DNA from 4 places in the Lysinibacillus sp. FW12 genome. Region 2 is predicted to be linked to each of the others. Evidence: riboswitches for the same ligand, from Rfam matches in the RefSeq annotation. Region 2 holds a riboswitch; each other region holds the start of a gene.

Region 1 (8,386 bases), 800 kb from region 2:
TTTTGCTTGTGTATGCCATTGTTCTTCAATATCACTTTCCAGAAGAGCTTCACTTGAAAAGTCTCCAGATCCTGTCTTTGAAATGCCTAACATGAAAGTAGCAACACCGAGATAGGAAATTTGAACAATCGATATAGCTAATACAATAATGAGCATATATTTCGCTAATAATGAACGGAAAAATTTCATAGTTTCACCCTATAGCCAATTCCTCTAATTGTTTCGATAATCTGGGGTTTTGCAGGATTAATTTCTATCTTTTCTCTTAAATATCGAATATGAACCATCAATGTTTTATCACCTTCAATGTAACTCTCACCCCAAACACCCTCATAGAGTTGTTCCTTCGTTAAAATTTGATTTAGATGACGAATAAAATACTGCAATAAATAAAATTGTTTGCCAGTGAGAAGAATTTCTTCTTCATTTAATGTATTAATAATTCGCATATCTTTTGTATAAATTTTAAGATGCTGCAATGCCAATACATCATCGTTTTTTTGATATCTTCTTAGTAATACCTCTAATCTTGCTACTAGTTCATCAGGATGGAATGGCTTTGTTAAATAATCATCAGCAAAATTAAGCCCTTCAATTTTATCCTCAACGGCTGTTCGAGCAGATAGCATCAAAATAGGTAAATCTTTATTCTCTCGTTTTATTCTTTTGCCAATCGAAAAACCATCTAACCCGGGTAGCATGACATCCAATATAGCAAGATCTTTTGAAGCAATGTGTTGTTCAAGACCTTCGCCAGACTCTAGCCATGTTACCTCATAGCCTCTTTCCGTTAACTCCTTGCTAACCCATTGTCCTATTTCTTTCTCATCTTCTATGTACAATATATGAATCAATGTTCATCCTCCTTCTTGTTGATAATCAAAAGCTATATTAAAATACCATATTTTGCAATATGAAGTTAACTAAAAATTAAAAACAATATTATTGCATACATGGTTATTATAGGATAAACGCTATTTATTTTCTTAGGAAATTTGAAAAATGTCTATTAATTGAGTAGATATAAAAAAGCGCAACTATTAATAGCTTTGTGTAAGTTGCGTTTTAAAGGTAGATATTATTATCTGTAATTGCTTTCTCATCTGCTCTAAATACAATTAGAAACTTCACACGTAGGTGCTAGAATATGCTAACATGACACTAACTATATGAAAAACATTAAAAAAATTTGTTTTACTTAGGTTTTACATATAATAAAGGGGTGTGACTTAATTGGATATTCGACAACTAAGATATTTTATAGCGATTGTGGAGGAAAGGAAGATTTCTGCTGCTGCTGAAAGACTGCATATTTCTCAGCCACCATTAAGCCAACATCTAAAAACAATGGAAGAAGAGCTTGGTTCAAAATTGGTAGAGAGAAGCGGCAAGTACTTTGAAGTGACGGAGGCTGGGAAGACCTTATATAAATATGCATTGCAGGTTGCTCAATTAATGGACGAGGCGGAAGCAGAGGTCAAGGATGTAGGGCTAGGCATTCATGGACGATTAACATTAGGCATCAATACATTTTCAGTTGTTGAGTTACCCCAATTATTACATCAATTCCAACAACAATTTCCTAAGGTAACTTATAAAATTCAACAAAATGAATCCTCTTATCTCTGTAAGCTTGTAAGAGATCGTGTAGTAGAACTAGCGATCATTCGTTTGCCCTTAGAATTAGATGATTTCTCTGTCCTTCATATGTACACAGAACCGTTTTATTTTATACAATCCAAGAAGTTTAAGTTGTTAGAACATGAGGTGACTTTGGCCGAAATTCAAAATTGGCCGATTTTATTACCGAGTACAGAAGGGTTAGGAGTTCACTATTCAATTTTAGAAGCATTTTCCCGCTTCCAATTACAGTCCCATATCGTCGGGGAATGTTCAGATACTGCGCTTTTGATGAATTTAATCGAATCAGGTTTTAGCTCCTCCATCGTACCTGAAACCATTCTAAAGCAATTTGAAGACCTACCGCTTCATGCCTACAAAATCCCAACTACAGAGTTATCCACTTCCGTAGGACTTGTATGGATGAAGAATCATTATTTATCTAAAGCTGCACAAAACTTTGTGAATTTAATGAGGGAACATTATTGTTAAGCAGTCAATGACAAAGAGCACACTAACGTTTCTAGTGAGCTCTCTTTTTGAATCATTATTGAATAATTAGCATGTCATTTTCATCAAATTTCCACATATCACCATAAGCTACTTCCCAATAGTAACCGTTTGGATCTTGGAAGTAGCCACTATAACCGCCCCAAAATACTGTTTCTGGCTCTTTTACAATAGACGCTCCAGCTTTTTTAGCTAATGCAAATACGCGGTCCACCTCTTCTTTTGATTTACCATTGTAAGCAAGGGTGATACCTCCAAAGCCGGGGCTAAGTTCTGGTGGGTTTGCTTCATTGATATCGTTTACAAGACGTTCAATTGGAAATAGTGATATTTTAGTTCCCCCATTATTAAAGAACATTACATCTGGATTTGTTTCTTCTCCATACACTACTACTTCAAAGCCAAGTCCCTCTCGGTAAAAGGTAAGTGACTCCACCAAATTTTTAACGCCTAATGTGATTAAGTTTAAACGATTCATTTTACAATCCCCTTTTTAAAGTAGTATTACTATTTAAATTCTCTATCCAACAAATTTTTCCTTTTAATTCGGGAAGAAAGTCATTTGGTTGCATCAGCACAGAGATAATCATAATCTATTCATTTTTTTAGATTTCACTATGGATTACCCTTCATTTCTTTATATCCTCCTGATTTCACCTGTAATTTTAAATTGCAAAAAGTACTATTAAAAAACTTTTATCTCTCTAACCATTGGCATCACACAAAAGTTACCTCGACGTTTCTATGAAACAAAAATGTACGTACTTTTTTTTCCTCTTGTGGGGCATCATAATGAAAAAGCAATCAAGCAAACACACAATTGGAGGAATAATAATGATTACTCATTTACAAGATACAATCACATTAAATAATGGCCTACAAATGCCTGGTATGGGTTTAGGCGTTTTTCAAGTAGAAAATGACGCTACTGCAGAAATGGTTAAAAATGCGATCGAGGTTGGCTATCGAAGCATCGATACTGCTGCTATTTATGGAAATGAAGCAGGTGTAGGAGAAGGTATTAAACAAGCTCTAGCATCAACTGGCTTACGTCGTGAAGATTTATTTATTACATCAAAAGTATGGAACGATGGCTTAAGCTATGATGAAACAATTGCAGCATATGAAGAGAGCCTAAAAAAATTAGGATTAGATTATTTAGATCTTTATTTAATTCATTGGCCTGGTAAAGATAAATATGCTGAATCGTGGAAAGCACTTGAAGACCTATATGAACAAGGTAAGATCAAAGCAATCGGTGTATGTAACTTTACTGTGGCACACTTGGAAAACTTATTATCATTTGCTCGTATTAAACCTGTTTTGAACCAAGTGGAATTCCACCCACGCTTACAACAAGTGGAGCTTCGTTCATTCTGTGACAAGCACCAAATTCAACTTGAAGCATGGGCACCTTTAATGCAAGGTGGTCTTCTTGAAGATGAAACGATTTCAAAAATTGCAACAAAATACGGAAAATCAAATGCTCAAGTTATTTTACGCTGGGATGTACAAAATGGAGTGATTACAATTCCAAAATCAGTACGTAGAGAGCGTATGATGCAAAACGCTGATATCTTTGACTTTACTTTAACAGACGAAGAAATGGCATTAATCAATGAGATGAATCGTGAACAACGTGTTGGTCCAAATCCAGATGAATTTGACTTTGCTCTATAAGCATTAAAAAGAGGAAAGAGACTGTCTTGTATGTGACAGTCTCTTTCTCCCTCATTATGATGTTTGCTGCATAGCGATATCTTCATCGCGTTGTTTTAACAGAACATCTTCACCTTTATCCTTTAGTAATTCAACATGCTTTTCGCCCCAAGTGCAAAGCATATTCAAAATAGGCTCCATCCCTTGTCCATAGGAAGTCAATGAATATTCCACTTTAGGCGGTACTTGATTGAAGACCTTGCGATGGATTAAACCAGCTTGCTCTAACTCTCTTAATTGACTTGTAAGCATTTTTTGGGAAATGCCTGGAATCAATCGTCGAAATTCATTTGTTCGAATTTCACCATGGTGGTTCAAATGGCAAAGAATGACCGGTTTCCATTTACCACCAATAACTTCAAGCGTAGCTTCAACACCTATATTATAAATTTTTTGCATTGTAAACCCCCGTAATATTCAAAAGTAACTAAAAGTACTCTACACAACTTTTAGGCATGCATGAATATTACTACACATACTAAAAAAAATCAAAGGAGATATTAGTAAAATGTCACAATCAAAAAAGCCAAATGCAAAATTGACATTGCTAGCACTTGCAATCAGTGCATTTGGTATAGGGTCCACTGAATTTATCAGTGTTGGACTTTTACCATTAATTACAGATGATTTTGGTATATCTTTAAGCACTGCCGGTTTAACCGTTTCTATATACGCACTAGGTGTCACTGTTGGTGCTCCATTATTAACAGCCTTAACATCTCGTCTTAGTCGAAAAACAGTTTTATTGCTTGTTATGACCATTTTTATAGCGGGGAATTTAACTGCAGCTATCGCACCAATTTTTTCTATACTGATAATAGGTCGTATTATTTCAGCATTAGCTCATGGTGTGTTTATGTCGATCGCCTCTGTTATAGCAGCTGATGTAGTTGAACCAAATAAACGAGCAAGCGCGATTGCCTTTATGTTTACAGGCTTAACGCTAGCAACTGTGACCGGTGTTCCACTTGGTACATTTATTGGACAAGTAACAGACTGGCGTATGTCGTTCATTTTTATCGTCATTATAGGCATTATCGGTTTAATTAGTAATGCTTTACTAGTACCTAACCAATTATCAAAAGGTAATCCTATTTCTTTACGTGATATTGGCAAAGTATTAGGCAATATTCGCATGTTATTAATCCTTTTCATTACAGCAATTGGATATGGTGGGGCCTTTGTAGTCTATACGTATGTTTCTCCTATTTTAGAGCAATATATGGGCTATTCCCCACATGCAGTAGTGATTATATTAGTTGTCTATGGTATTTGCGTTGCTATTGGTAATACATTAGGAGGCCATTTTGCTAACCAAAATCCACTACGTTCCATCTTTATAATTTTTGTTGGACTTGCCTTAGCGTTACTTGGTATTGGCTTCACTCTTGAATCACCGATTATCGGATTAATCATGGTACTGACAATGGGATTATTTATGTTCATGAATGTCCCAGGATTACAGTTATATGCTGTTCTACTGTCTGAAAAATATGTGCCGTCAGCTATTTCTATGGCTTCAGCATTAAACATTTCTGCTTTTAACATTGGTATATTTTTAGGATCCTATATTGGAGGTTTTATTATTCGCCATCAATCATTAGCACATACGCCTCTTTATGGATTCCTAATGGTTATGCTAGCAGCGATTGTTACATTATTATGGTTGCTTTTCGATAATAAAAAACGATAATATTGTTAGTCCGTTTATCTAGCATTTACTTGATATTTTAGTAATTTAAACATCGGTATATATACAATATTGATAAAAAGGAAGCTCCCTGTGGCTTCCTTTTTGTGTTATAAGTAAGACAAGAATGGAGTTACACCTAAATTCGCTTGAATACATAAGATAAGATATCAGCTATAGGATAGGAGGAATTCCATTGTATTACAATCCTTATCCGTATTTCGTTCATCCCTATCATTACTCAGCGCCACCAATGGCCAACCACCTTGCTGTAAGATCCTTTCCCCAACATCTTGCAATGCTGACCAACAATCCCTTTCCACCTGTTGATACACATAAATTAAAATCATCGGTTACACGGATAAAGGCAATTATGCAGCAAGCCCAATTACTGACGGATAAAATTGAAAGCTCCCAGCAATTTGCCCATGATTTAATGAATGCAGCACAACTTTCAAATAAAGCAGAAGTGGAGAAATTAATTTCATCCACAGGTATTACGATGAAATTCGAAACGAACTATACACCTGATAGTTTTAGAATACGTCTAATTGATAATGGCTGTTGTGGTGTCATATTGAATTTAAATTGGTGAAAAAAACTCTAACCTTGTATCCCTATTGAACTTGTAAACTATAGAAAACTATGATAAAGTGTTTGTATTATTATTTCTGAAAATTCTTATATTTTTCTTATCAAGAGAGACGGAGGGATTGGCCCGATGAAGTCTCAGCAACCAGCTCAACAGTATGGTGCTAATTCCAATTGGCCTAATTCCAAAGCCTTGAAGATGAGAAGATGAACTACCGTTGTTTATTCAGGAGTCCTCTTCTATAGGGGGCTCTTTTTTTACTACTATTTTAAGAAAGCAGGGAAAACGATGTCTAATGAATTATTACAAGCATTACAATTATTAAAATCTAAACAATGGGTCGATTTAACACATACATTCGGCCCTAACTCACCCCATTTTTTCATGTTCGAAGATGCAAAATTTGAAACATTATTCTCTCACGATGATGGGTTCTTTGCACAACAGTTCACTTTCCCTGGTCAATATGGTACGCATATCGACCCACCCATTCATTTTGTGCGAGACACACGGTACCTTGAAGAGCTCGATTTAAAAGAGCTTGTTCTTCCCCTTGTTGTCATTGATAAGTCCGAAGAAGCTGCTAGCAATCATGATTTTTCTTTAAGTGTTCAAGATATACTTGAGTTTGAAGCACAGCACGGAAAAATTGAGGCAGGTACCTTTGTAGCGCTACGTACCGATTGGAGTAAACGTTGGCCAGATAAGGAAACATTCAGCAATAAAGATGCGGAAGGATATAACCATATTCCAGGTTGGGGCTTAGAGGCTTTACAATTTTTACTGACGGAACGTAAAGTTAGTGCGATTGGTCACGAAACATTCGATACTGATTCAGCAGCTGATTTTCGTAAAAATGGCAAACTAGATGGTGAATACTTTGTGCTCGAACAAGACACTTATCAAATTGAGTTAATGACTAATTTAGACAAGCTACCTGCAACAGGTGCAATTATTTTTAATATTGTACCTAAACCAGAAAAAGCATCTGGATTCCCTGTTCGCTCCTTTGCTATTTTGCCATAACTTAAAAGTCGGTATAGAGATACCGACTTTTATTTTTGTACATTTCTTTTTTTGAATATAAAGTAAACGACGAACATTAATAGAACAAATAATAGGATGAGATACATACTATAATGGGATAAGTAGTAACCAACAAACCGCCATTTCTCTCCAAGCATTTTCCCTAACGTTATAAATGTGAATGTCCAGATAAATGCTCCTGTATAGGCAAAGAACGCAAACTTTTTATATGGATAATTATTAATAGCCGCAATATACGCTGTTATGTGGCGGACACCAGGGATAAAATAGCCTATTAACAATAAGATAGGTCCAATTTTGGCAAACATTTTTTTCGTAAAATCAATTTTTTGTTCAGTTATATGAATTTTTGGCCCATACTTTTGTAGTAATGGTAAGCCAAATCGATAACCAATATAGTAGCTTAAAGTAATACCTCCAACTGCGCCAATCATGGCACTTAATAATGCAGGGATATGTTCAAGGCTTTCCCGATAAACACTATAACCTACATATGTTAAGAAAACCTCATCAGGAAGTGGCAATCCAACTATACCTCCAATTAGGATTACGATAATGCCAAAATACCCGTAATGTTCAATTAGAGATTGCACGTGATGTGCCATAAACTATCCCACCTAAAAATTTTTTAACTATAAAATATACAGGTTTCATTATAATCAAACTGCGGAAAACAGAAGAAGCAACTTGAAGATTGTTTTAAATTATTTGAAGCTGACGCAAAGCAAAGTCAATACCGCCCTCGGTAGATTTCTTTGTAACAAAATCAGCAACGTTTTTCAAAGCTAAGCTTCCATTTCCCATAGCAATTCCTAATCCTACCAGCTCCAGCATATCCATATCATTATCCCCATCTCCAAAAGCAATGGCATTTTTAGAATCAATGTTAAAATAATCTAGTACTGCTTGAACAGCTATTGACTTGGAAACATCCTGCTGTAGTACATTCACAATATAAGGATGCCATCGCTGCCATAATATATTCGGAAATTGACTAACATATCTTTTTTCTCCCTGTTCATCTGTATATAGACACATGAGAAAAACTTCCTCATTCGTAATTTTTTCATTTATAACCGGAAAATCTCCCAAAGACAATGTTTCCTGCATAGCATGTAAAGCAGCTGGACTTTGTATGCTATTCATCGCTAGCTGCTCTGTAAAAAATGTTAAGCTATGCTGTTGTTCCATTGCAAAAGCCTCAACAT
Region 2 (8,386 bases):
CAGTAGCCTTTGGTGGCTGTACATTTTGCAGTGCTGCTGGCTCTGGCGATTTTGCAGGCAATAAGGTCGATCCAATCGATGTCCAATTCGCCGAAATTCGAGATAAAATGCATCAAAAATGGAAAGACGGCAAATACATGGCCTACTTCCAAGCCTATACTAATACACATGCCCCATTGCCAGTTTTAAAGGAAAAGTTTGAAGCTGCTTTAGCGCAAGAAGGTGTAGTTGGTTTGTCCATTGCTACACGTCCGGACTGTTTACCAGATGATGTCGTAGAATACTTAGCTGAATTAAATGAGCGTACGTATTTATGGATTGAGCTTGGCCTTCAAACTGTTCATGAAAAAACTGCCAATCTTATTAACCGCGCCCATGATTATGCAACCTATGTAGAAGGTGTTGAAAAATTGCGCAAACATGGGATACGTGTTTGCTCACATATTATTAACGGCCTGCCTTTAGAGGACTATGACATGATGATGGAAACCGCACGAGAAGTGGCAAAGCTAGATGTCCAAGGTATTAAAATCCACTTACTTCACCTATTAAAAGGAACACCTATGGTAAAGCAATACGAAAAAGGGATGCTAGAATTTTTAGATCAGGATGTTTACACAAAGCTAGTAGCTGATCAATTAGAAATTTTACCACCTGACATGGTTATTCATCGCATTACAGGCGATGGACCGATTGATTTAATGATTGGGCCAATGTGGAGTGTCAATAAATGGGAAGTGTTGAATGGTATTGATGCCGAGCTTGAACGTCGTGGCAGTTGGCAAGGGAAGTTTTATAAGGCTGAGGTTACAAAATGAAATTACAACGTGTTTTACAGTATGCCCAGTGGCTATTAAAGGATAGTATAGCAGTGGGAGATACGGTGGTTGATGCGACGGCAGGAAATGGCCATGATACCCTCTTTTTAGCACAGCTAGTCGGAGATAAAGGACAAGTATATGCCTTTGATGTTCAAAAGGAGGCAGTGGATGCTACACTCCATCGTCTATTAGATCACGGTTTAGAGCACCGCGCTCTTGTATTAAACAAAGGACATGAGGAAGTATCAAACTTTGTACACAAGCCAGTAGCGGCAGCCATCTTTAATCTTGGCTATTTACCTGGTAGCAACCATGATATTATTACCCAACCAACTACTACAATACAGGCTATCGAGGATTTGCTAAAGCTTTTGAAAATTGGAGGGTTAATTGTCCTAGTCATTTATCATGGTCATCCTGGTGGAAAGGAAGAGCGAGATAGTGTTATTGACTATGTCAGTAAGCTTCCACAAAAATATGTACATGTCTTAAAATATGAATTCCTCAATCAGCAGAATGATCCACCATTTGTTATTGCGTTAGAGAAAATAAAAGAATATCCTATTTAATACGATCAGGTACAAGAAAAAAGGCGATTAATTAGTTTAATAGAAACTAGTTAATCGCCTTCCTCTTTAACTATTTATTTTTTCGTTTTTCATTATAGTCAATCCAGAAATCTGCACCTTTAATTCCTAGTTTACGAGGATCAAAGACAGGGTCTTTTCCTTCTTTTTTCTGTTTCTCATAATCTTTTAATGCAACAATTGCTGGCTTCATAATAATTAAAATGGCAAGTACGTTAATCCAAACCATGAGACCAAGGCCCACATCTCCCATTGCCCATGCTAGACCAGAAGTACGAACTGTACCATAGAATGCTGCAATTAAAATAGCAATTTTTGCTATCCAAATAAATACCTTTTCTGTGTTACCTCTAAATAAATAAGCGACATTTGTTTCAGCAATGTAGTAGTAAGCCATAATTGTTGTAAAGGCAAAGAAGAATAACGCAATAGCTACAAATGGAGCACCAAAGCCTGGTAATGATGAATCAACCGCATATTGTGTATACGCAGCACCCGCTTCAATACTTTTTGCAAATGTCATTTGTTCATCGCCAGCTAATCCACCATTATTAAATTCCCCAATATGGATAAATGGATCTGTTCCTTCCGCTGCCTTTTCATCTTGTACATTGTACATCCCTGTAAATAAAATCATAAATGCCGTAGCAGAACAAATTAATAAAGTATCAATGTACACAGAAGCTGCTTGAACAATCCCTTGCTTAGCTGGATGCGATACTTCGGCTGCTGCTGCAGGGTGAGCCCCTGTTCCTTGGCCAGCTTCATTGGAGTAAATTCCACGTTTAACACCCCAAGCAATGGCAGAACCAATAATACCTCCAAAAATCTCTTGAGCACCAAAGGCACTTGAGAAAATTAATGCAAATACTGAAGGTACTTCAGAGATATTCATAACAATAATGATAATAGCCATAATGATGTATGCTAATGCCATAAACGGTACAATGATTTGAGCTGCATTTGCAATGGATTTAACGCCCCCGATAATAATTGCGCCTAATAAAACGACAATAATAAGACCTGTGATCCAAGTATCCAAACCGAAAGCGTTTTCAACAGCACCTGCAATAGCATTTGACTGTACACCAGGCATTAAGATTAACATCGCAATCAAAGCAGCCACTGCAAAAATAACTGCAAACCATTTTTGGCCCATTCCTTTTTCTATGTAAAAGGCCGGTCCACCACGATATTCAGTATCTTTCTCTTCTTTATAGATTTGAGCTAATGTTGACTCTACATACGCGGTTGCCGCACCAATGAAAGCAATTGCCCACATCCAAAAGACAGCACCGGGTCCTCCCATTCCAATCGCTGTCGCAGTACCGGCAATATTACCTGTACCTACACGTCCTGATAGTGCTATCGACATGGCTTGGAAAGACGAAATTCCTTTATCCGATTTTTCCCCTTTAAACATTAAAACAAACATATCTTTAATATGCCTTACTTGTAGGAACCTTGTAATGATTGAGAAAAACAACCCAATCAATAAGATACCATAAATAAACCATGGTCCCCATAATATCCCATTTAACTTCTCCACAATTACATCCATTTTACCCCTCCAATTTAAAATACCTTACTTTAAGTCATTATAGTATTACACTTTTCTGAAAATTACAATATTATTTTTAAGTAACAATATTTAAGTAAGTAACCTAGTAAATGGAAGGGTATAAACCTATTTAATTATATAACCAATTCTTCTTAGCGCATTATTAATAAAATCTCGAATATACATAAAAATCTCTTCACGCTCTACTTCATGAAATAAATTATGATAACAATTTTCCCATTCTTTGAACTGAAACTCTGTGAATTCTTGTTGATGAAGCCAATTACGAGTTTGTCGAGTTTCAGTAATCTTATCTTTCTCAGCAGTCATGATGAGCATCGGCATATTCGGGAATTCACCTTTAGGTAGCAGCACTAAATTTTTCATCATTTGCTGCAGCTCCCGATACCATTTCACTGACACGACAGACATGAATGGTATATCATCTTTCATCTCTTCTCTACCTTCAACACTTCGCGTTAATTTTTCTAAATTAATATCGTGTGTCATTTTAACATTAGCTGTTAAAGCACTTAAACTCGTTAAAGCATTCGATAATTTACCTGGTAATAGCTTTAATTGCAACCAAGGTGATGTCAAAATAATGCCAGCACATTCATATTGCTTCTTTTGCATTGTATGGAGAATTAATGTTGCTCCAAGACCATGACCTATTAAAAAGGTTGGTAAATTATATGAAAAAGCATTTTCAATTAGATTTCTTGTATACTTATTGTACAATTTGAAGTCCTCATCATGGACACGAGCAAACCTTGCATTAATACCATGATTAGGTAAATCCCCCATGACTATGTGGAAGCCTTCCATTCTTAATTTCTCTATAAGCCATGCATACCAACGGTGATTTTCATAAGCACCATGAAGAATAGCAATCACAGCCTTTGCTTGTCCATCAGCTTCCCATTTCCACATTCACATAGTCCTCCTAAAAAATAATTACACTTTGATTATATCGAAATAAATGCCACATTTTAATTTTATATTTCCATAAAGTTGCGTATTTGATACGATAATACTACATTATAGAAAGAAAAGAGGCGATTTTCATGATTTATCCATTCAAAGATAAAACGCCAAAGATCGATCCGTCTGTTTTCATTGCTGATTATGCAACCGTTACGGGCGATGTAACAATTGGTGCTGAAACAACAATTTGGTTTAATACAGTCATTCGTGGGGATGTCTCACCAACAATTATTGGTAAACGTGTTAGCATCCAAGATCTTTGTTGCTTACATCAAAGCCCAAAATATCCACTTATTATTGAAGATGAGGTTACAGTCGGACACCAAGTCACTTTACATAGTTGTACAATTCGCAAAAATGCTTTAATTGGTATGGGCTCCATTATATTAGACGGTGCAGAAATTGGAGAGGGTGCATTTATTGGAGCAGGAAGCCTCGTACCTCCAGGTAAGGTCATTCCTCCGAATAGTTTAGCATTAGGTCGCCCAGCCAAAGTTGTCCGTGAATTAAATGCTGAAGACAAAGAGGATATGGAACGTATCGTACGTGAATACGTAGAAAAAGGTCAATATTATAAATCCCTTCAGAAGTAACCAATCATACACAAAAATTCAATACTAACGAAAAAAATCCCTCGCGTGGCCGTGACCATTTCTTGTTCACGAGCCAGTGCGAGGTTTTTTTGAAAAAATAAAAGGGGCAACATTGCCCCCTTGCATATTAGTACACTAGAATAACGTTCTAACGACTTCATTACTTTAGTTCAATAGTTTACAGATGTGCTTTTTCTCGAAGTGCATCAGCTTTATCGATTTGTTCCCATGGCACATTTAAGTCAGTGCGGCCAAAATGACCATATGCTGCAGTTTGTTTATAGATCGGACGGCGTAGATCCAGCATTTTAATTATACCTGCTGGGCGTAGATCAAATAGTTCACGAACCCATTCTACGATTTCACTTTCTTTCACTCTGCCTGTACCAAATGTATCGACAGCAATGGAAACAGGTTGTGCAACACCAATCGCATAGGCAAGTTGTACCTCAGCGCGGTCTGCTAATCCAGCTGCTACAATATTTTTCGCTACATAACGTGCTGCATAAGCTGCTGAACGGTCTACCTTTGTCGCATCCTTACCTGAGAATGCTCCACCACCATGACGCGCGTAACCACCGTATGTATCAACAATGATTTTACGTCCTGTTAACCCAGCATCTCCTTTTGGTCCACCGATTACAAAACGGCCAGTTGGGTTGATGAAATATTTCGTGTTAGCATCTAATAATTCACTTGGCACAACAGGTCCAATAACAAATTCTTTTAAATCTGCTTGAATTTGATCCAGTGTTGCCTCTTCATCATGCTGTGTTGAAATAACAATAGTATCCACACGTACTGGTACATTATTGTCATCATACTCAATCGTTACTTGAGTTTTACCATCAGGACGTAAATATGCTAATTCTCCTGATTTACGTACTTCTGTTAAACGACGTGCTAATTTGTGTGCTAAACTAATTGGTAGTGGCATTAACTCTGGTGTTTCATTACATGCGTAACCAAACATTAGACCTTGGTCACCAGCACCAATAGCTTCAATATCAGCATCTGTCATTGAGCCTTCACGCGCTTCTAATGCTTGGTCAACACCTTGTGCAATATCCGGTGATTGTTCACCAATAGCCACAAGCACGGCTAAGTTTTCAGCATCAAAGCCATATTTACCGCGTGTATAGCCTATTTCGGCTACAGTATCACGAACGATACCTTTAATATCTACATAAGTAGAAGTTGTAATTTCTCCTGCTACTAATACTAATCCTGTTGTTACAGTAGTTTCACACGCTACACGTGCATTTGGATCTTCTGCTAAAATAGCATCTAAAATGGCATCCGAGATTTGGTCACAAATTTTATCTGGATGTCCTTCTGTTACACTCTCTGATGTAAACAGTCGACGGTTTGTCATTTGGTTTTCCTCCTATTACTTTTACGAAAAGTAGTTGTGTATGAATACGGTACTCATTACCCATGTCAAGTCCGCTCCTAAGGATTGAACTCTCAAGCCGTTACTGCTGCTTTTAACACGAGGATTTCGAAAGATCCGTCATTATAATAAGGAAAGAACTACATATACTTACCTTTACATTCATTTTAAACAATAAAAAAATCCTTTACTCACGTTACTTTACATGAGGAAAGGAATAATGACTTCGTAACCTTTCACTCTTATCGTTCAAGGGATGTTCCCTTGCATCAGGTTGGCACCAACGCATGTCGTGAAATGATTCATGCAGGTTGCCGGGTTTCACAGGGCCTGACCCTCCACCAGCTCGGGATAAGAGTATCCGTTCAATTGTATGTTACTGAAAAGGTCGAACGTTGTCAAATATTTTCTGATGTATTACTGTATAGAAAGGAAGGAACTGATTAAACAAAAACTTTTCATACTTGGATGATGATGTAAATAGAAGCAAATTAATCCCTACAACATACCTAGCATCTTGTGGTAACATATGTGTGGCTCAATTTTTATGCCTAATTACAGTAGGATTGATTGGATTCTACTCGAAAAACATTATTTTTTGTCAGTTTATTGAAAAGTGATAAAAACTCTAAAATAATTTCTTAATTAGTATAGATTATTTAAGCAATTGTGTTATACTATTTTTGAAATTAAGAAAAAATCCCTCTAAATCAAGGGAATACTATAAAAAAGGATGGTATTTAATCGATGAATTCAGTAGAAATTGCAAACGAACTGAAGGAATTATTAAACGGCGGTAACATTAATGTTCAACTTTCAGTACCACAATTAGCAGAAAAAGCTACATCTCGTGGTGAAGCAATGTTAACAGTAGATGGCGCAGTTCGTGCAGAAACTGGCAAATACACTGGTCGTTCACCTAAAGATAAATATACGGTAGAAGAAGAAAGCACAAAAGATCAAATTGACTGGGGTAAAGTCAACCAACCTATTTCTTCTGAAGTGTTCGATAACCTATATGTAAAAGTAATAAAATATTTAAAAGAACGTGACGAGTTATTCGTATTCAAAGGCTTTGCAGGTGCTGACAAAGATTCTCAATTAAGCATTCAAGTGATTAATGAATACGCTTGGCACAATCTTTTTGCTCATCAATTATTTATCCGTCCAACTAAAGAAGAATTAGCTTCTCATGTTGCAGACTTCACAGTTATCTCTGCTCCTAACTTTAAAGCAGATCCTGCAGTTGATGGTACATCTTCTGAAACATTCATCATTGTATCACTTGAAAAGAAAATTATTTTAATTGGTGGTACTGAGTATGCTGGTGAAATGAAAAAATCTATTTTCGGTATCATGAACTACTTATTACCACAACAAGGAATCCTTTCAATGCACTGTTCAGCAAACGTTGGTGAAGCTGGCGATGTGGCATTATTCTTCGGTCTATCTGGTACTGGTAAAACGACTTTATCTGCTGACCCAGATCGTAAGCTTATCGGTGACGATGAACATGGCTGGTCTGATAATGGAGTGTTCAACATTGAGGGTGGTTGCTATGCAAAAACAATCAACCTTTCTGCTGAAAAAGAACCAGAAATCTACAATGCAATCCGCTTCGGTTCTGTTTTAGAAAACGTAGCTGTTGACCCAGAAACTCGTATTTGTGATTATGATGATGGTTCATTAACAGAAAACACACGTGTTGCTTATCCAATCCAATACATCGAAAATATTGTTGATCCATCTGTTGCAGGTCATCCAAAAACTATCATCTTCTTAACAGCTGATGCGTTTGGCGTATTACCTCCAATCAGTAAATTAACAAAAGAGCAAGCAATGTACCACTTCCTAAGCGGTTTCACTTCTAAACTTGCTGGAACTGAACGTGGTGTAACAGAACCAGAACCAGTATTCTCTACTTGCTTCGGTTCTCCATTCCTTCCACTTCCTGCAACAGTGTATGCAGAAATGTTAGGTCAAAAGATTGACGAGCACGGCGCACAAGTATTCCTAGTAAACACTGGTTGGACTGGTGGCGAATATGGTACAGGTAGCCGTATGAAGCTTTCTTACACACGCACAATGGTACGTGCAGCAATCGATGGCAAATTAACAAATGTAGAAACAACACAAGATGCTGTCTTTGGTTTACACATTCCAACAGCAGTTGAAGGTGTACCTTCTGAAGTGTTAAACCCTCGTGAAGCTTGGGCAGATAAAGCTGCTTATGATGAAAAAGCGGCTGAACTTGCAGGTCTATTCAATGAAAACTTTAAGAAATTCACAAACGTTTCTGAAGCTATCATTACACTTGGTGGCCCATTAAAATAAACTATATACAGAACAAAGGGAACGATTTCACTCGTTCTCTTTTTCTTTTTTCTTAATGATAATATAGGGAGTTACGTATGATTATTTTTAAGTTAACTACAATTGCATGA
Region 3 (8,386 bases), 160 kb from region 2:
TTGAAGGTTTAGCAAAACTACGTCCAGCTTTCCATGTAAAAGGTAGTGTAACGGCTGGTAATGCCTCTCAAACTTCTGATGGTGCTGCTGCTGTACTCGTAATGGACCGTGAAGAAGCTGTCAAGCAAGGGCTAACGCCAATGGCAAAATTCTTAGGCTTTGCTGTTGGAGGGGTACCGCCCGAAGTAATGGGGATTGGTCCAATTGTTGCTGTACCAAAAGCGTTAGAAATCGCAGGTTTATCCATAGAGGATATAGATTTATGGGAAATCAATGAAGCATTTGCTTCTCAATCATTACAGGTCGTACGTCATTTAGGGATCGACCAAGAAAAAGTCAATGTAAATGGTGGAGCCATTGCGTTAGGTCATCCGCTTGGTGCAACAGGAGCCATTTTAACACTTAAGCTTATTCATGAATTGAAGCGCCAAGGTAAGAAATATGGCGTAGTAACAATGTGTATTGGTGGCGGTATGGGCGCTGCTGGGGTATTTGAAATTCTTTAATAATTTGCTAGATAAGCTTGAGGTGTACTGTTTACGGTTGCCTCCGAACATTGTATACATCAAGCTTTTCTATAGATATGTTAAGCCAAGAAACATGGTTTTTGGAGTGCAATCGAAGCGTCAGCTATCTCTTTATAGGGACGATGAATTTATGGCGCTGAGGTGTCACTTATTAGGGGATTAGACAATCAAAATAGATACATTGGGAGGAATTAAACATGACTGAAAAAACAACTGATTTCATTAAAGGCGGCGGATTTCTTATTGAAGATGTGGAATTAGATCGTGTATTTACACCAGAAGATTTCACTGATGAGCATAAAATGATTGCTAAAACAACAGAGGAATATGTAGCAAATGAAGTATTACCAGTAGTTGAAAACTTAGAGCACCACGAATTTGAGCATTCAGTGCGTCTTCTTAAAAGTGCAGGCGAATTAGGTTTACTTGGAGCAGATGTACCAGAAGAATACGAAGGGCTTGGATTAGACAAAGTTTCTTCTGCTTTAATTGCTGAGAAAATGTCTGTTGCAGGTGGGTTCTCTATTACACATGGCGCTCATGTGGGGATTGGCTCATTACCAATCGTTCTTTTCGGTAATGAAGATCAAAAGAAAAAATATTTACCTAAGCTTGCCTCTGGGGAGTTAATTGCAGCCTATGCATTAACAGAACCAGGTTCGGGTTCAGATGCCCTTGGAGCAAAAACAACTGCGAAGCTTAATGATGCAGGAACACATTATATTTTAAATGGTGAAAAGCAATGGATTACCAATGCAGGCTTTGCAGATGTGTTTGTTGTCTACGCGAAAATTGATGGCGATAAATTCTCTGCATTCATCGTAGAACGTGCATTCAACGGCGTTTCAGTTGGCCCTGAAGAGAAGAAAATGGGGATTAAATCATCATCAACTCGTACATTAGTGTTAGAAGATGCGGAAGTACCTGTAGAAAATCTATTGGGTGAAATTGGCCGTGGGCATGTAATTGCGTTTAATATTTTAAATATTGGTCGTTATAAGCTGGGTGTGGGCACAATTGGTGGCTCTAAACGTGCATTAGAGTTAGCAATTCAATACACAAACCAACGTCAGCAATTTAAAACAAAGCTTTCTGATTTCAATCTTACTAAAGAGAAATTATCAACAATGGCTTCTCAACTGTATGCATCGGAATCTTTAAATTATCGTACGGTTGGTCTGTTTGAAGATCGTTTAAGTCAGTTAAGCCTTGAAGAGCAAAAGCAAGGAAAAGTGATTGCAGGTGCTATCGCAGAATACGCAATTGAATGCTCTATTGCAAAAGTGTTTGGTTCAGAAACACTAGATTACATTGCCGATGAAGCAGTACAGCTACATGGTGGCTATGGCTTTATGGCTGAATACGAGGTTGAGCGTATTTATCGTGATTCTCGTATCAATCGAATTTTTGAAGGTACAAATGAAATTAACCGCATGATTGTACCAGGCACATTTATGAAAAAGGCGCTAAAAGGTGAGTTACCACTATTACAGGTTGCCCAAAACTTACAGCAAGAGCTTCTAATGTTAATGCCAGAAGATATCGGTACAGAGCCACTTGCTCAAGAAAAATATTTAGTGAAAAATGCGAAGAAGATTGCTGTATTAGCAGCAGGTTTAGCAGCGCAACGCTTTGGTGCAAAGCTTGATCAGGAGCAGGAAGTATTAGTGAATATTGCGAATATCGCTAACCAATTATTTGCGATGGAATCGGCTGTTTTACGTACAGAAAAAGCAATTGCTCGTGATGGCGCTGAAAAAGCACATCAAAAATTGCTTTATACACAAATCTTCTGCCAAGAAGCATTTGCAGAAATCGAAAAAGAAGCAAAAGATACAATTCTTGCTTCAGCAGATGGTGATGCAGCGCGTATGACATTATCTGCGCTTCGTAAGCTAACTCGCAATAACCCATACAACTTAATTGCGAAAAAACGTGAAGCATCTGTAAAATTAATCGAAGCAGAAAAATATATCGTTTAATCATCAATGTAGCAAACTAGCTATCCTCTTTTGGGTAGCTAGTTTTTGCGATACCAATAAATTGCAAAATAGAGAATCATAAAAGTGACGGATAAAAAAGCAAAACAGATGGATAGACTGATGAAAATGAGAGAAGTTCCTCCATTCAAAACAATTATGATGGTATACTACAGAAAAAGACAGTAGAGGAGCATATTAATGACTATTCAATTTATCCATTACCCTAAATGTACAACATGTAAAAAAGCGCAAAAGTGGTTAAATGATCATGAAGTTTCCTATGAAGAGGTACACATTGTAGAGCAACCACCTACAAAGGAAGAAATAACAGCTTTATGGCAGGCAAGTGGAATGCCTTTAAAGAAGTTTTTTAATACATCTGGTATGAAATATCGTGAGCTTGGTTTAAAGGACAAGCTGGCTGATATGACGGAAGAGGAACAGCTTGAGCTACTTGCTTCTGATGGTATGTTAATTAAACGACCTATCGTGACTGATGGAAAAAAAGTAACGTTAGGGTTTAAAGAAGCTGATTTTGAGCAAACTTGGAAATAGCCGTCTTGATCGTGATAAAGGACTTACCTCTATTTGGAAGTGTAAGGCATGATCTGAATGAAAATAATGTCTCCGATGGATGTTTCTAATTTTTGAAGCGAACTCGAAAAAATATGCTTTCAATTACCTAGAGGTGTAATTGAATCTTGTTTTTATAGGAGAAGTATGGCACACTGAAAGTGAATATATTACATATTTATGGAGGGGTTTATTGCATGAGCACACCTAAAGACTTACGATACTCTGAAGAACATGAATGGGTAAAAGTAGAAGATGGAAAAGTACGTATTGGTATTACTCACTTCGCACAATCTGAATTAGGAGATATCGTTTTCGTTGAGCTTCCACAGGTTGGCGACGAAATCAAAACAGATGATCCATTCGGTAGCGTAGAATCAGTTAAAACTGTTTCTGAATTATATGCACCAATCTCAGGTACTGTAGTTGAAGTCAATGCAGATTTAGAAGATAGCCCAGAATTCGTTAATGAATCACCATATGAAAAAGCATGGATGATCGTTGTTGAGCCTGCTGATGCATCTGAAGTTGAAAAACTTATGACAGCAGAGCAATACGAAGAAATGATCGCTGAATAAGACAAGCTATAATCGAAAAACGTCGGAAACTACCGGCGTTTTTTGTTATATAATGACTTATAAGTGGGGATGTCTAATTGGAGGTGGCGTAATGTTCGAGGGAAAATGCTTGATCGTAGAAGGACGCTCAGATAAGCTACAAATTGAGCCTATTTTAAATGAGAATGTTACAATACTTTGTACGAATGGTACAATTGGTGTGCATCAATTAGAAGAGCTACTCGATCCTTATGAGGGCTGTGAGCTTTTCACTTTTTTTGATGCAGATACGTCTGGCGATAAGCTACGTGCATTAATGGACAGACATTATCCAGAGGCTGAGCATTTACGTACAATGCCAACATATAAGGAAGTAGAGACAACACCAAGAAAAGTGTTAGCGATGATTTTATTGCGCGCTCATTTCTCAATCCATAATGAATATATTTTGTAAGGTTGCGTGAAATCAATGGAAGAATGGTCAAAAGAGCAGTGGGAAGCGGCTATACAGTCGGGTGAAAAAGCTGCATTTTATTTATATACACCGATGTGTGGAACATGTGCGGTGGCATCAAAAATGCTGTCAGTTATTGAACAATTGCTGCCACAGCTTCAAATTGGCAAAGCAAATATCAACTTTCTAGAGCAGATTGCTTATGAGCATCAAATTGAAAGTGTCCCATGTTTACTTGTTACTGATGGCGGGAAAGTGACAGATAAAATTTATGCTTTTCAATCTGTACCTTTTTTGTACGAATTGTTAAAAAAATCAATTGACTGAACATTACTAGCGTGGTAAAGTATCAAATATATTACTAAAACATTAAATATATCGAACTCTTATGAAGAGCGGCGGAGGGAAGTGCCCTATGAAGCCCGGCAACCATCACCATGTGAAAAGGTGCCAAATCACCCAAAGATTTTTCTTTGAAAGATGAGAGAACGGTTTAACGTATCATACGTGACCCCTTCTACTTGTCTATGAGTGAAGGGGTTTTTTTATATAAGAAAAGGAGTATTCGCTATGATTCAGCTTCAAAATATTACGAAGAAATACAAAACAGCAAATGGCGAATTAACGGCAGTCAAAGACGTCAACCTTACTATAAATAAAGGTGAAATCTTTGGCATCATCGGCTATAGTGGTGCCGGTAAAAGTACCATGATTCGTTTATTAAATGGATTAGAGAAACCGACAACAGGAACGGTAACAGTAAACAATCTAGAATTTTCATCCATTAAAGGGCAAAAGTTAAGAGCTGCTAGACAAAAGGTAAGTATGATCTTCCAGCATTTCAATTTACTTTGGTCTAGAACAGTTGCTGAAAACATCGCTTTCCCTCTGGAAATTGCAGGTGTTCCCAAAGCTCAACGAGAAGCCCGTGTGAAGGAGTTAATCTCACTTGTAGGTTTAGAAGGACGTGATAAGGCATACCCATCACAGCTTTCAGGTGGTCAAAAGCAGCGAGTTGGGATTGCACGAGCATTAGCTAATAATCCAGAAGTTTTACTATGTGATGAGGCGACATCTGCACTGGATCCTGAAACGACAGATGCTATTCTTGACTTACTAGTTGATATCAATGAACGTTTAGGGTTAACGATCGTATTGATTACCCATGAAATGCACGTTATCCGTAAAATATGTCATCGTGTAGCCGTAATGGAGGCTGGTGAAATTGTAGAGCGTGGTGAGGTGTTGCAAGTTTTCCAAGCACCACAAGCAGCTATTACTAAGAAATTTGTAGCCCAGATTACCGACACAAAAGAAACAAAGGATACAGTGGAACAGATCAAAGCAAACTACCCAACTGGTCAACTTGTCAAGCTGATTTTTGTTGGTGAAAAAACGGAACAGCCCGTCATTTCACATCTTGTTAAAAAATTCGATGTGGAAGTAAGCATTGTTCATGGCAATATTTCGCAAACGAAAAATGGAGCATACGGTACACTTATTGTGCAAATTGATGGTTCTAAGGAAAATGTGGCTGATGCCCTACATTATTTAAATACAGTCGAAGTTCAAACGGAGGTGATCGCAAATGCTAACTAATCTCTTTCCGAACGTAGACTGGGAAAATATGTGGCAAGCTACGTATGAAACATTGTATATGACAGCTATTTCAACAGTTGTCACATTTATTCTTGGATTGGTTATTGGTATCTTGCTATTTTTAACAAGTCCTAATCAGTTATGGGCTAATAAAATTGTTAACTTTTTAACGGGGTCACTCGTTAATATATTCCGTTCCATTCCATTTATCGTATTAATTATTTTATTAATTCCATTTACGAAGTTTTTACTTGGGACAATTCGTGGAGCAAATGCGGCTTTACCAGCCTTAATTATTGGTGCAGCTCCATTTTACGCTCGTATGGTTTTAATTGCATTACGCGAAATTGATAAAGGTGTCATTGAAGCAGCTCGTTCAATGGGGGCTAAAACGTCCACAATTATTTGGAAAGTCCTAATCCCTGAATCATTACCAGCTCTGATTTCTGGTATTACCGTAACGGCTGTAGCACTTGTTGGTTACACTGCGATGGCAGGGATTATCGGTGCAGGTGGTCTTGGAAATTTAGCTTTCCTTGATGGCTTCCAACGAAATCGCCAAGATGTGACATTAATGGCAACTATTTTGATCTTAGTAGTTGTATTTATCATTCAATGGATTGGTGATGTCATTACCGATAAAATCGATAAACGCTAGAAAGACATTAGAGGTTATTCCGGTTCTTACCGCTAACATATTTCAAACAAAGTAAAAGGGAGTGTCATAAATGAAGAAATTATTGGCAGGATTATTTTTATCAATACTTGTCCTAGCTTTAGCAGCTTGTGGTACTGATAAAAAAGAAGATGCAAATTCAGCATCAGATGATCAATCAGATAGCAAAGAAAACGTAACATTAAAAGTAGGTGCTTCTAACACACCACATGCTGTTATTTTAGAAAAGGCAAAACCGATTTTAGCAAAAGAAGGTATTGATCTTGAAATCGAAACATATACAGATTATGTTTTGCCAAACCAAGATTTAGAGTCAGAAGAAATTGATGCAAACTATTTCCAGCATATTCCTTACTTAGAGTTACAAATTAAAGACAATGGCTATGATTTCGTTAATGCAGGTGGCGTTCATATTGAACCAATCGGTATTTACTCTAAAAAATATAAATCATTAGAGGACCTTCCTGAAGGAGCAACAATTTTACTTTCTAATTCAGTATCCGACCATGGTCGTATGCTATCATTATTAGAAGCAAAAGGCTTAATTAAACTAAAAGAGGGTATTGATAAAACAGCAGCTGAATTAAAGGATATTGAAGAAAATCCTAAAAACTTTAAATTCGATGCGAATACTGCACCAGAAATGCTTGTACAAATGTATGAAAATGACGAAGGTGATGCAGTATTAATCAACTCTAACTTTGCTATTGATAACGGCTTAAACCCAATCGAAGACGCTATTTCTCTTGAAGACAAAGAATCTCCATATGTAAACATCATTGCTGTACGTAAAGGTGATGAAACAAAACCAGAAATTAAAAAATTATTAGAAGTATTAACTTCGAAAGAAATCCAAGACTTCATCTTAGAAGAATGGAAAGGTGCAGTAGTGCCGGTAAAATAAGAATTGAAAATTCTTCAAAAGGGTACATAAGTTTAATGACTTATGTACCCTTTTGTGTTATTGAAAAAAGAGAGGCGGTTGCTTTTCATCTCGGTCATTGGGAAGCCCAACTTTCCTAAGAAAGGGTACAGATGATTAATTATCCTCAACTATGTACTTTTTATGACGTATAGGTATGTTCAGATATTGTCTAGTTATATTTTTTACTATAATACTGTTGTTAATTTATTAAATAAATGATAGAAAATAATAATATAGAAAAACAAATAGGGAGTGATTCTAATGAATGATATAAAATTCGCCCATGATATCATGCAAGAACATGAAGTAGAACGCTACTTTGAAATATGGCGGGAAAGTGTTATTAGATCACGCCTTACAATAACAGCAGTCTTTTTAAAAAGAGCTAATTCTACACAACCAAATGAAACCACGAATGATCAAGTTACCTCATTTTTACAATCGAAAATACGTAAGACAGATTTGCTTTTTCAATTATCCGATGGAAATCATTGGGGTATCTTTTTTTTACAAAGTAGTGATGTAGAAGCTAAAGCATTTTTAAAACGAATATTTGCCATCCTAAAAGCAGAACGGAAGTTTCAACATATTGCATTAAAGGCCTCTATAACAGAAATAAGAAATAATAACGTTATCTTTGAAGAGTTGTTAAATAAAAATAAACAAATGCTATCAGAGGATGAGCAATTAACGTGGAGTATAGCAGAAGTAAAAGATTATAGTGAGCAACCAACAGAATTAGTGAAAGTTAGTATTATTGAACAGAACGCTATTTTTAGACAAGTATTAGAGTCAACGCTTAACCAAATAGATATCCCTCATTTTACTCTGGATGTAAAGGCTTATGAGGATGGTTATAGCTTTTTACAATCAGATGATTATAAATCAGGGCATATGCATCTAATTCTTATGAATGATATTTTACCTCTAAAAAATGGCTTAGAAATATTGCATATCTTGCGACATATGCCAAATGAAAAGAAATTTATTATTTATATGATGTCAGAACGCAATTCTGAAGGGGCAGCGCTTAATGCTTATGAAGGCGGTGTTGATGAATATATTGTCAAACCATTTAATTTACGTTTGCTCG
Region 4 (8,386 bases), 1.5 Mb from region 2:
AATCTGCAACTATGTCTACACCTTCTAGTTTTCCAGCCATTTGAAGACGCTTGAAGTCAACGCAAAAGACAAAAGCACCACCAGAAGTTTCATATTGACGAGGGTTACCAGAGAGTAATCCTAATTTCTCCTTTTTGTCTGCATCTGTTACCCATATTACACTATAGGCTTGGACAAAATGTGATGTGGCAGCCATTTGTGCTGTTGCAATTAAATCCTCGATGATTTCTCTTGAAATCGGATTGCCATCATAAATACGAACCGAGGAATGGTTGCGTAATAATTCTTTAACCATTTAAATATTCTCTCCTTTGTGTCTTATCTATATCATGAGCATAGCACGCTTTGTTGTCAAAATCGAATAAAGAGGGATTTGTAGTTATATTTAAATAGTTTGTAAATGTAAAACTTTATTTCTTTTTCTTAAATGCAGATGTGACTTTTGGCTCTGTGCCATTTACTAATCGTTTAATATTTTCAATGTGCAAAATAATCGCTATGCCAAATAGAAGGACAGCAATAACAGTAGGACCGATTCCAGGAATCCATAAATAAGTTGCTGTACAAAAAACGAGATAAAACTCAAGTACTCCAACAATTAAATAGTTTGTTGCCAAAGATAAAATGACAAATAGAATAAGTGCAAATAAACCTATTTTCCAATCAACAGCAAGTAAAATGCCAATAATGGAAGCAGTACCTTTTCCACCATTAAAGCCCATATAAAATGGGAAATTATGACCTAAAATAACCCCTGCAGCCATCATGTAAGTTAAAAGCCATATTTGTCCTTCGGTTAAATGTATAGCATCTGCTAAATAAATGTGTGCGCCGATAATGGCTACAACACCTTTACCAATATCGATGAGAGCTACTAAAACGCCATATTTCCAACCTAGGGAAAGTGTAGCATTGGATGCACCAGCATTACCATGGCCAGCTTTTTTTAAATCAACCCCAGATAAAAATTGTGCCACTTTAGAGCCGTGAATACAGCCAATTAAATATCCAACTAAGAGAAAAATAATCACGGCTTTTACCATAAAAATACTCCCTTCAAAATTTTTTCTAAAATAGTGTATGCGTTCATAGTACGTAAAAGAGCAGACAGAAGTTTCGGAAAAAATAAAATTTACATGTTGACAGAAAAAAACTCTATGTTTATACTGTGTAACAACGATGGAAATTGAATCTCATACTCTTATCAAGAGCGGCGGAGGGATAGGCCCTATGATGCCCGGCAACCAGTAAGTGATGAACTTACTAAGGTGCTAATTCCTACAGATTCTTACTTGGATCTGGCAGATAAGGGGAGGAAAACTTGCAACCGCAACCCTCTTCTTAGCTGAAGAGGGTTTTTGTTTTCTACAGAAAAATCCTCCTCATCTCCGGTGCCATCGTAAAAAAATAACCATTTGGAGGTACACAATGACAAATTTTAAACCAGAAACATTGTTGTTACATGGTGGTCAAGAACCAGACCCAGTGACAGGATCTCGAACTGTTCCCATCTATCGCTCAACGGCATTCGTTTTTAAAGACACTGCTCATGCGCAACGTCTTTTTGCCTTAGAAGAAGCAGGGAACATTTACACACGCATTACAAATCCAACTGTTGATGTTTTTGAAAAACGTGTGGCTTTATTGGAAGGTGGAACAGCAGCAGTAGCACTTTCATCTGGTGCAGCGGCTATCGCATTTTCCATTTTAAACCTAGCTGGAGCTGGTGATGAAATTGTAGCAGCTAGTTCTTTATATGGCGGTACTTATAATTTATTTGCTAACACACTACCAAACTACGGTATTAATACAATTTTTGTAGATGAAACAAACCCAGACAATTTTAAGGCTGCAATTACCGATAAAACAAAAGCTATTTTTGCTGAAGTTTATGGTAATCCAAGCTTAAAGGTTTTAGATATTGAAGCGGTAGCTAAAATTGCACATGAGAATGGCTTACCATTAATTATTGATAGTACGTTTGCTTCTCCGTATGGCTCAACACCTATTGAATATGGTGCAGATGTTGTTGTTCATTCAGCCACTAAATGGATAGGTGGTCATGGTACAACTTTAGGTGGAGTAGTGGTAGATGCTGGTAAGTTTGATTGGACTAGCGGACGTTTTCCTGGTTTTACTGAGCCAGATGCTTCTTACCATGGCTTACGCTACGGCATTGATACGGCTTCAGCAGCTTTTGCTACGAAGCTACGCGTACAGCTATTACGTGATTTTGGTCCAACATTGAGCGCAGACGCAGCCTTTAATTTGTTACAAGGTTTAGAAACGCTTCATTTGCGTATCCCTAAACACAATGAAAATGCATTGGCAGTGGCTGAATATTTACAGAACCACCCATCTGTGGAGTATGTAAATTATAATGGCTTAGAAGATTTCCCAACACATGATTTAGCGAAAAAATATTTAAGAAATGGCTTCGGTTCAGTGCTCACATTTGGCATTAAAGGTGGACGTGAAGCCGGACGAAAGCTTATTGATAGCGTGAAGTTATTTTCACATGTAGCAAATGTAGGAGATGCCAAGTCATTAATTATTCATCCTGCCTCAACTACACATCAACAGCTCTCAGCAGATGAATTAGTTCAAGCTGGAGTAACCGAATCGCTTATTCGCTTATCCATCGGTTTAGAGGCAGTAGAGGACATTATTGCAGATCTAGAACAAGCGATTACGCAGGCAACAGCAACTGAACAAACAGTAAAAGCTTAAGTAAAAACATAAGGGAGAATGTTGTAGCGTTTACGTATTTTCTCATTCGATTTGCCTCATTTGGTAATACTTCTAACGTTACTACATCAGTCGAGTAAAGTCTCTGTTGATTATCAGAACCTTTTGAAAAATAATACCAAGTATTTTTATATGTATTATTGACTTAGTTAAATCCTTGTTATATACTAGGGAATAAGTTAAGGGTACGAAATTCTTGTTATAAAGGTAATGTTTTCATAAGTGCTCCCCCACTTTTGAATAGATGTGGGAGAGTAGTTACTTAGCCAGTAACTGCTCTTCCCAAAAACTGATGATAAAGGAGTGTTTGAAATGGGTAATATCTATAGTGCACAAAACATTGCATCCTATCTAATTTATGAGCTAAATGAAGGGCATGTTTTTGTCAATAATTCATCCATCCAACACCTCCTTGCATCGGTTGAAAGAAAATGGCAGCAAGTCTTTGGTCATACAGCATTTCAAGAGCATGTTGTTGCTGAAGAGGAGAGCTATACGATAAAGGAAGTTTTCGAAGCATATAAACATTACGGTGTAAGCCATATTCCACTTCCTGCGACAGAGTTTTACTTAAAGTATGGTACTTTTCAATTAGTGGAACGAACATATGCAGTCCCAAATTTTAAAGAAGAAGAAATTAGTCTTGTTCAACAAGCTTTAACACAATATCGATATCAGTTGCTTTCAAAAGCAAGTTGAACCCCCCTCATATATAAGCTCATTCTCTACTGCTACAGGGAATGAGTTTTTTCTTTAGAGGTCCTTAAAATAATAACAAGATTATAGGTGTCCAAGCATACATATATAATAGAAGAAAGACATTCATCTATTTAAATGTAAAGAGTCAATTTTTGTTCAAATCTTATGGATTAATCGAAAAAACGTATAATAAGGGGAATGAAACCGATTTCTTTTGCACGTCTAGAGAAAACAAATGTCCTTCCTAGAAAGATTTTTCTTGTGAAAAGTATGTATTTGCGATACAATTTTCTTTAAGTTAAATTTTGAATTGTTTGAATTTGTGTGTGTTGCTACACGTACTGAAATAGCAAAACTCATACGAAGAAGAGTTGACTAAAGCCTGCGGTGGGTGTCAAATGATCATGACACAACCCCATGGAGAAATTAGCTTTGATGAAACTGCGGAATGTAAGTTGGAGGGAATAACAAGAATGGCAACTATAAAGGCAGCGATTTTAGGATTTGGAACGGTAGGTCAGGGCATCTATCATATATTAAATGAAAAGCGAGAAGAGCTAAAAAATAAATTAGGTATTGAATTAGAAGTTGCGAAGATTTTAGTGACAGATGCTAGTCGTGAACGTGTGCCAGGAACAGCACATTTGATGACAACGAGCATAGATGATGTCTTAGCAGAACCAGGTATGCAGGTTGTGTTTGAAGCAATTGTAAATGAAGAGCCTGCATTCAGTTATTTAAAGCGAGCAGTTGAGCATAAATGCCATGTTATTACAGCCAACAAAGTGATGTTTGCTAAACGAGGTTTAGAGTTACAGGATCTTGCAAAGGCAAATGGTGTTTTTGTAGGCTATGAGGCAACTACTGCTGGTGGCGTACCTGTTATTAAAACAATGAAAAATATTTTACTTGTTAATGACGTAAGTCGTATACAAGGAGTCTTAAATGGCACATGTAATTATATTTTAACAAAAATGCGTGCACAGGGCTGGTCTTTCGAAACAGCTTTAAAAGAGGCACAGAGCTTAGGGTATGCTGAGGCAGATCCATATAATGATGTTTCTGGTCAGGATGCCTTTAAAAAATTAATGATTTTAAGTGCTTTGGCTTTTGGAGAACAGCCAGATTGGGCTGATGTAGAGGTCATTGGAATAGATAGTATCTCGGCTGAACAAGTACGTGAAGCGTGTGAAAATGGTTTGCGTTACCGCCATGTAGCTGAAGTGGAGAAACTGGCTGACGGTAAAATTATCGCTAAAGTTGGTCCACAACTTGTTGATAAAGAACATCCACTCTATCCAGTCGATGATGTGTTCAACGCAGTGGCATTAGAGACTAACTACATTGGCACATTAACATTAGTAGGTCCTGGAGCAGGAATGTATCCTACCGCTAGTGTCATGGTAGAAGATTATGCCGAGATTATTGGGAAAAGAGCAGGATTTGTTGTAACGATTTAAATTAACTTATTTCATTTAGAAGCCCACCATTCAACAATGTTTAAATTGTATGAATGGTGGGGTTTTTTAATCCTCGTCTTTCACATCAATATCCTCTGGAATAGGGGTAGATCGCCAAATTTCGATTTCCTCTTTAATTCGTTCCAGTTGTTTAAAATAAGTACTAAATTGACCGCTATTTATTAGTATTTGTTGTCCATCGTAAACTGAACGGATGCGCCCCTCATATACTAGACGCATTACTTGATCCTCAGGCATGCCAAGGTCAATAGCTGTCTCTGCAATTGTTTTATACATATGATTCGCTCCTTTTACAGTATTTATTATAACGTCCATTCAATAGAAAGCATACTGTGCTATATGAAAGATAAAATAAAATGGTAATTGTTTGATTTTGGATAAATATGTATTATAAATATCATGAAGTAATGAAGCGAGGATGATTGATAAAATGTTAAATCCATTGTTTGTATTACTTGCAGCCATTTTGTGGGGCATGACAGGTACGGCTCAATCGTTTTTAGATCAAGGAGTATCTCCGATTGCGGTGGCCACAATCCGTTCTGCCATTGGTGGCGGTCTATTATTAGCCATCGCTATTTTGTTACGAAAAATTGACCTCCGAAATTGGTCATGGAAATGGACGATTTTAGCTGCGGCTAGTATTGCCCTTTTCCAAGGACTTTTCTTCTCATCAATACGTCTAACAGGTGTTGCTATTGGAACAGTTGCAACAATTGGGAGTGCGCCAGTGTTTTCTGGTATTTTAGAATGGATCGTTTGGAAAACGCGGCCCACATTGATATGGGGTCTTGCTACACTTATGGCCATCATCGGATGTCTTTTATTATTTATGAGCAATGGGGATGAAATAGTTCATGCTGGTGGATTCGCCCTTGCGCTTTGTGCAGGCTTATCCTTTGCATTTTATACAAATATAAGTAAAAAATTAATGGCACAAGCAGATGCATTACCAGCAGTCGCTATGACATTTTCGGTTTGTACGTTGTTTTTACTCCCGTTTTCTTTAGAAAGTGGATTTGCTTGGCTAGTAAACATACACAATTTATGGACAATGCTGTTCATGGGAATCATGTGTACAAGCGTAGCGTATTTACTGTTTTTAAATGGTCTGCAGAAAATTAGTTCATCCACAGCCGTAACCCTTTCATTGGCAGAACCATTGACTGCGGCTATACTAGGTGTATTTTTGATTGGAGAACACTTAACTATAGTGTCCTGGCTTGGTGTAGCAATGCTATTAGGAGGTATTGTTGTTTTAACACTAGGTGGAAGAAAAAAACTAAAACCTTAAGAAAATCTTCATTTTTATAATAGCTGGTTTTTAAGATTTGAAAGGTAGACTTATATTTGAGAGCGAGGTGTATATCATGACGAAATTAACAGTTCTTGTTACAGATGACGATCAAGATATTCGTGATGGTATTGAAATCTATTTAAAAAATGAAGGCTATCATGTCATTAAAGCAGCAGATGGCTTAGATGCATTAAAAAAGCTAGAGAACAATGAAGTACATTTAATTATTTTAGATATTATGATGCCAAACATGGACGGAATAACGGCTACCTTTAAAATTAGAGAGGAGCGTAATATTCCAATTATTATGCTAAGTGCGAAGGCGGAGGATGGCGATAAAATCCATGGATTATCAGTTGGAGCTGATGATTATGTGACAAAGCCATTTCACCCATTAGAATTATTGGCACGGGTGAAATCGCAACTACGACGCTATGTTCAACTAGGGACGTATAGTGAAGGTGCTACAAAGGTAGAAATTGACGGACTTGTTCTTGATGAAGAGGCTAAAGAAGTCATATTAGAAGGAGAACCAGTTCGCCTTACCCCGATAGAATATAAAATTACAGAACTATTAATGAAAAATGCAGGGCGTGTTTTTTCGATTCGAGAAATTTATGAACGGGTTTGGAATGAGGAAGCGTACAATGCTGAAAATATTGTAGCTGTTCATATCCGGAAGATCCGAGAAAAAATCGAAGCAGATCCGAAAAATCCGCGCTATTTAAAGGTGGTATGGGGCGTTGGCTATAAAATGGAAAAATAAAATAGAGAAGTATATGACTATTGCAGGATTTATTGCAGGAGTTATTGGGCTTATTTATTTTGGGATTTATGCCTATCAAATCGTCGATTCTCGCTCCTCAGAGGTTTTACAATTGTTAGAAAGAATTTTTTAGAGGAGTGTAAAGAGGGATGATAAAAAAATGGAGATCTCTTTTCGTTTTAATGTGTTTAATCTGGACGATTTTCGGTATTTTTACATTTTGGCATGTAGGTTATCAGTATATTGGTAAATCATATTTCGATTCAGAAAATTTCCAGCATGAAATAGATAATTTCACTGCAGAATTAGGACCTTTAGTAATAAATGTACCGAAGGCAGAGGATTTAAAAAATAAAATAGAAATTACCCAAACTGAAATAGAGGATCATCGTAATTACTACGGCACATTGGGACAGCAAATCGATAATATTAAAGCACAATACGAACAGCGTATTCAGGAAGCTATAGATGCCAATGCAACTGAATTAAAGACTAAGCTAGAGACTGAACGCGATAATAAAATTAAAGATATTACAGCAAATTTTGAAGATGATGAGCATGTACGAAAGAAGATTCTTGCTGAAAAAGAAGTGCTCATTGATAAATATATTAAAGACGTACAAAGTGAAGCCAAAAACTTTGAAAAAAACTTTGACTATTGGTCTTATGAGTTGAAGAATACGGAAACAGGTAAAACATATCGTGCTGGTGATGTTACTGAAAGTAGTGCCTATAAAATAAAATATACGGAGCGAAATCCATTATATGCAGGTAACATAAGTAATAATTTCAGGGATACTTTTTACCGTACAGAAACATATGTAAATGTAGATGACCTTTATGAAACAACTGAATATACGGGTGTCTTAACGATTTCAAAAAAAGCAGTGCAAACATTAGGCGTTATGCAGGATTATAGTCGTTTTCATCGAAATCAATATACCTTCTTCTTAGTATGGCTCACTAGTATAGTAACAGCATTCTTTGTTTGGAGAGGACGTAAGGGTTTACTACAAACTGTCAAGGATATGAAGGAAAAAGAGATTTTAACTAAAGTTAAATTCGACTTTCAAGTTGTTTTAGTATTGATCACAGGATTTATATATCTTATTGCGTCTCAAGTTGTTTTTGAATCTATTGAATACACTTACGAATACAATTATCAACATAATTATGTGCGCTATATACTAGATCTTGCCTTTAAATTAGGTGTGTTATTTGTAATTGGCAGTGCCTTCTTTGTGCAGTTAATATGGTTGTATACAAGAGTAGATACTTTGAAAAAGCTAGAGGAAAATGTAAAATCGAGCTATTTATGGTCACTTGGGGATTCGATGACTGATTTATTTATCAACCGTTCGATTGCATTGCATTCAATTGTGATGCTCGCTGCAG

The links. Region 2 has a riboswitch for S-adenosylmethionine ahead of metK (methionine adenosyltransferase). Riboswitches for the same ligand answer to the same signal wherever they lie in the genome.
Region 1: linked by a shared signal. The riboswitch ahead of SJW71_RS02145 (cyclase family protein) and the one ahead of metK (methionine adenosyltransferase) in region 2 are both predicted to bind S-adenosylmethionine.
Region 3: linked by a shared signal. The riboswitch ahead of SJW71_RS05360 (methionine ABC transporter ATP-binding protein) and the one ahead of metK (methionine adenosyltransferase) in region 2 are both predicted to bind S-adenosylmethionine.
Region 4: linked by a shared signal. The riboswitch ahead of SJW71_RS22185 (O-acetylhomoserine aminocarboxypropyltransferase/cysteine synthase family protein) and the one ahead of metK (methionine adenosyltransferase) in region 2 are both predicted to bind S-adenosylmethionine.

What each region holds. Positions count from the first base shown of each region.
Region 1 is NZ_CP139094.1:407,209-415,594, reverse strand. It holds gene SJW71_RS02185 (sensor histidine kinase) at 1-189, opposite strand, end outside; gene SJW71_RS02180 (response regulator transcription factor) at 186-854, opposite strand; gene SJW71_RS02175 (LysR family transcriptional regulator) at 1,234-2,112, shown strand; gene SJW71_RS02170 (VOC family protein) at 2,168-2,608, opposite strand; gene SJW71_RS02165 (aldo/keto reductase) at 2,965-3,810, shown strand; gene SJW71_RS02160 (winged helix-turn-helix transcriptional regulator) at 3,865-4,248, opposite strand; gene SJW71_RS02155 (MFS transporter) at 4,358-5,542, shown strand; gene SJW71_RS02150 (hypothetical protein) at 5,736-6,134, shown strand; SAM riboswitch class I at 6,229-6,336, shown strand; gene SJW71_RS02145 (cyclase family protein) at 6,420-7,157, shown strand; gene SJW71_RS02140 (DedA family protein) at 7,187-7,783, opposite strand; gene SJW71_RS02135 (Cof-type HAD-IIB family hydrolase) at 7,878-8,386, opposite strand, start outside.
Region 2 is NZ_CP139094.1:1,203,506-1,211,891, reverse strand. It holds gene SJW71_RS06270 (TIGR01212 family radical SAM protein) at 1-818, shown strand, start outside; gene SJW71_RS06265 (tRNA (mnm(5)s(2)U34)-methyltransferase) at 815-1,390, shown strand; gene SJW71_RS06260 (alanine/glycine:cation symporter family protein) at 1,461-2,969, opposite strand; gene SJW71_RS06255 (alpha/beta hydrolase) at 3,096-3,902, opposite strand; gene SJW71_RS06250 (gamma carbonic anhydrase) at 4,037-4,549, shown strand; gene metK (methionine adenosyltransferase) at 4,728-5,924, opposite strand; SAM riboswitch class I at 6,182-6,300, opposite strand; gene pckA (phosphoenolpyruvate carboxykinase (ATP)) at 6,690-8,276, shown strand.
Region 3 is NZ_CP139094.1:1,047,325-1,055,710, forward strand. It holds gene SJW71_RS05330 (acetyl-CoA C-acetyltransferase) at 1-506, shown strand, start outside; gene SJW71_RS05335 (acyl-CoA dehydrogenase family protein) at 725-2,509, shown strand; gene SJW71_RS05340 (arsenate reductase family protein) at 2,708-3,064, shown strand; gene gcvH (glycine cleavage system protein GcvH) at 3,280-3,660, shown strand; gene SJW71_RS05350 (hypothetical protein) at 3,752-4,093, shown strand; gene SJW71_RS05355 (thioredoxin family protein) at 4,109-4,420, shown strand; SAM riboswitch class I at 4,477-4,580, shown strand; gene SJW71_RS05360 (methionine ABC transporter ATP-binding protein) at 4,664-5,692, shown strand; gene SJW71_RS05365 (methionine ABC transporter permease) at 5,682-6,350, shown strand; gene SJW71_RS05370 (MetQ/NlpA family ABC transporter substrate-binding protein) at 6,421-7,272, shown strand; gene SJW71_RS05375 (response regulator) at 7,555-8,386, shown strand, end outside.
Region 4 is NZ_CP139094.1:4,339,965-4,348,350, reverse strand. It holds gene chrR (class II chromate reductase ChrR) at 1-295, opposite strand, end outside; gene SJW71_RS22190 (glycerol-3-phosphate acyltransferase) at 411-1,043, opposite strand; SAM riboswitch class I at 1,199-1,312, shown strand; gene SJW71_RS22185 (O-acetylhomoserine aminocarboxypropyltransferase/cysteine synthase family protein) at 1,429-2,730, shown strand; gene SJW71_RS22180 (hypothetical protein) at 3,061-3,447, shown strand; gene SJW71_RS22175 (homoserine dehydrogenase) at 3,921-4,907, shown strand; gene SJW71_RS22170 (DNA-binding protein) at 4,974-5,204, opposite strand; gene SJW71_RS22165 (DMT family transporter) at 5,359-6,222, shown strand; gene SJW71_RS22160 (response regulator transcription factor) at 6,299-6,991, shown strand; gene SJW71_RS22155 (hypothetical protein) at 6,969-7,124, shown strand; gene SJW71_RS22150 (sensor histidine kinase) at 7,141-8,386, shown strand, end outside.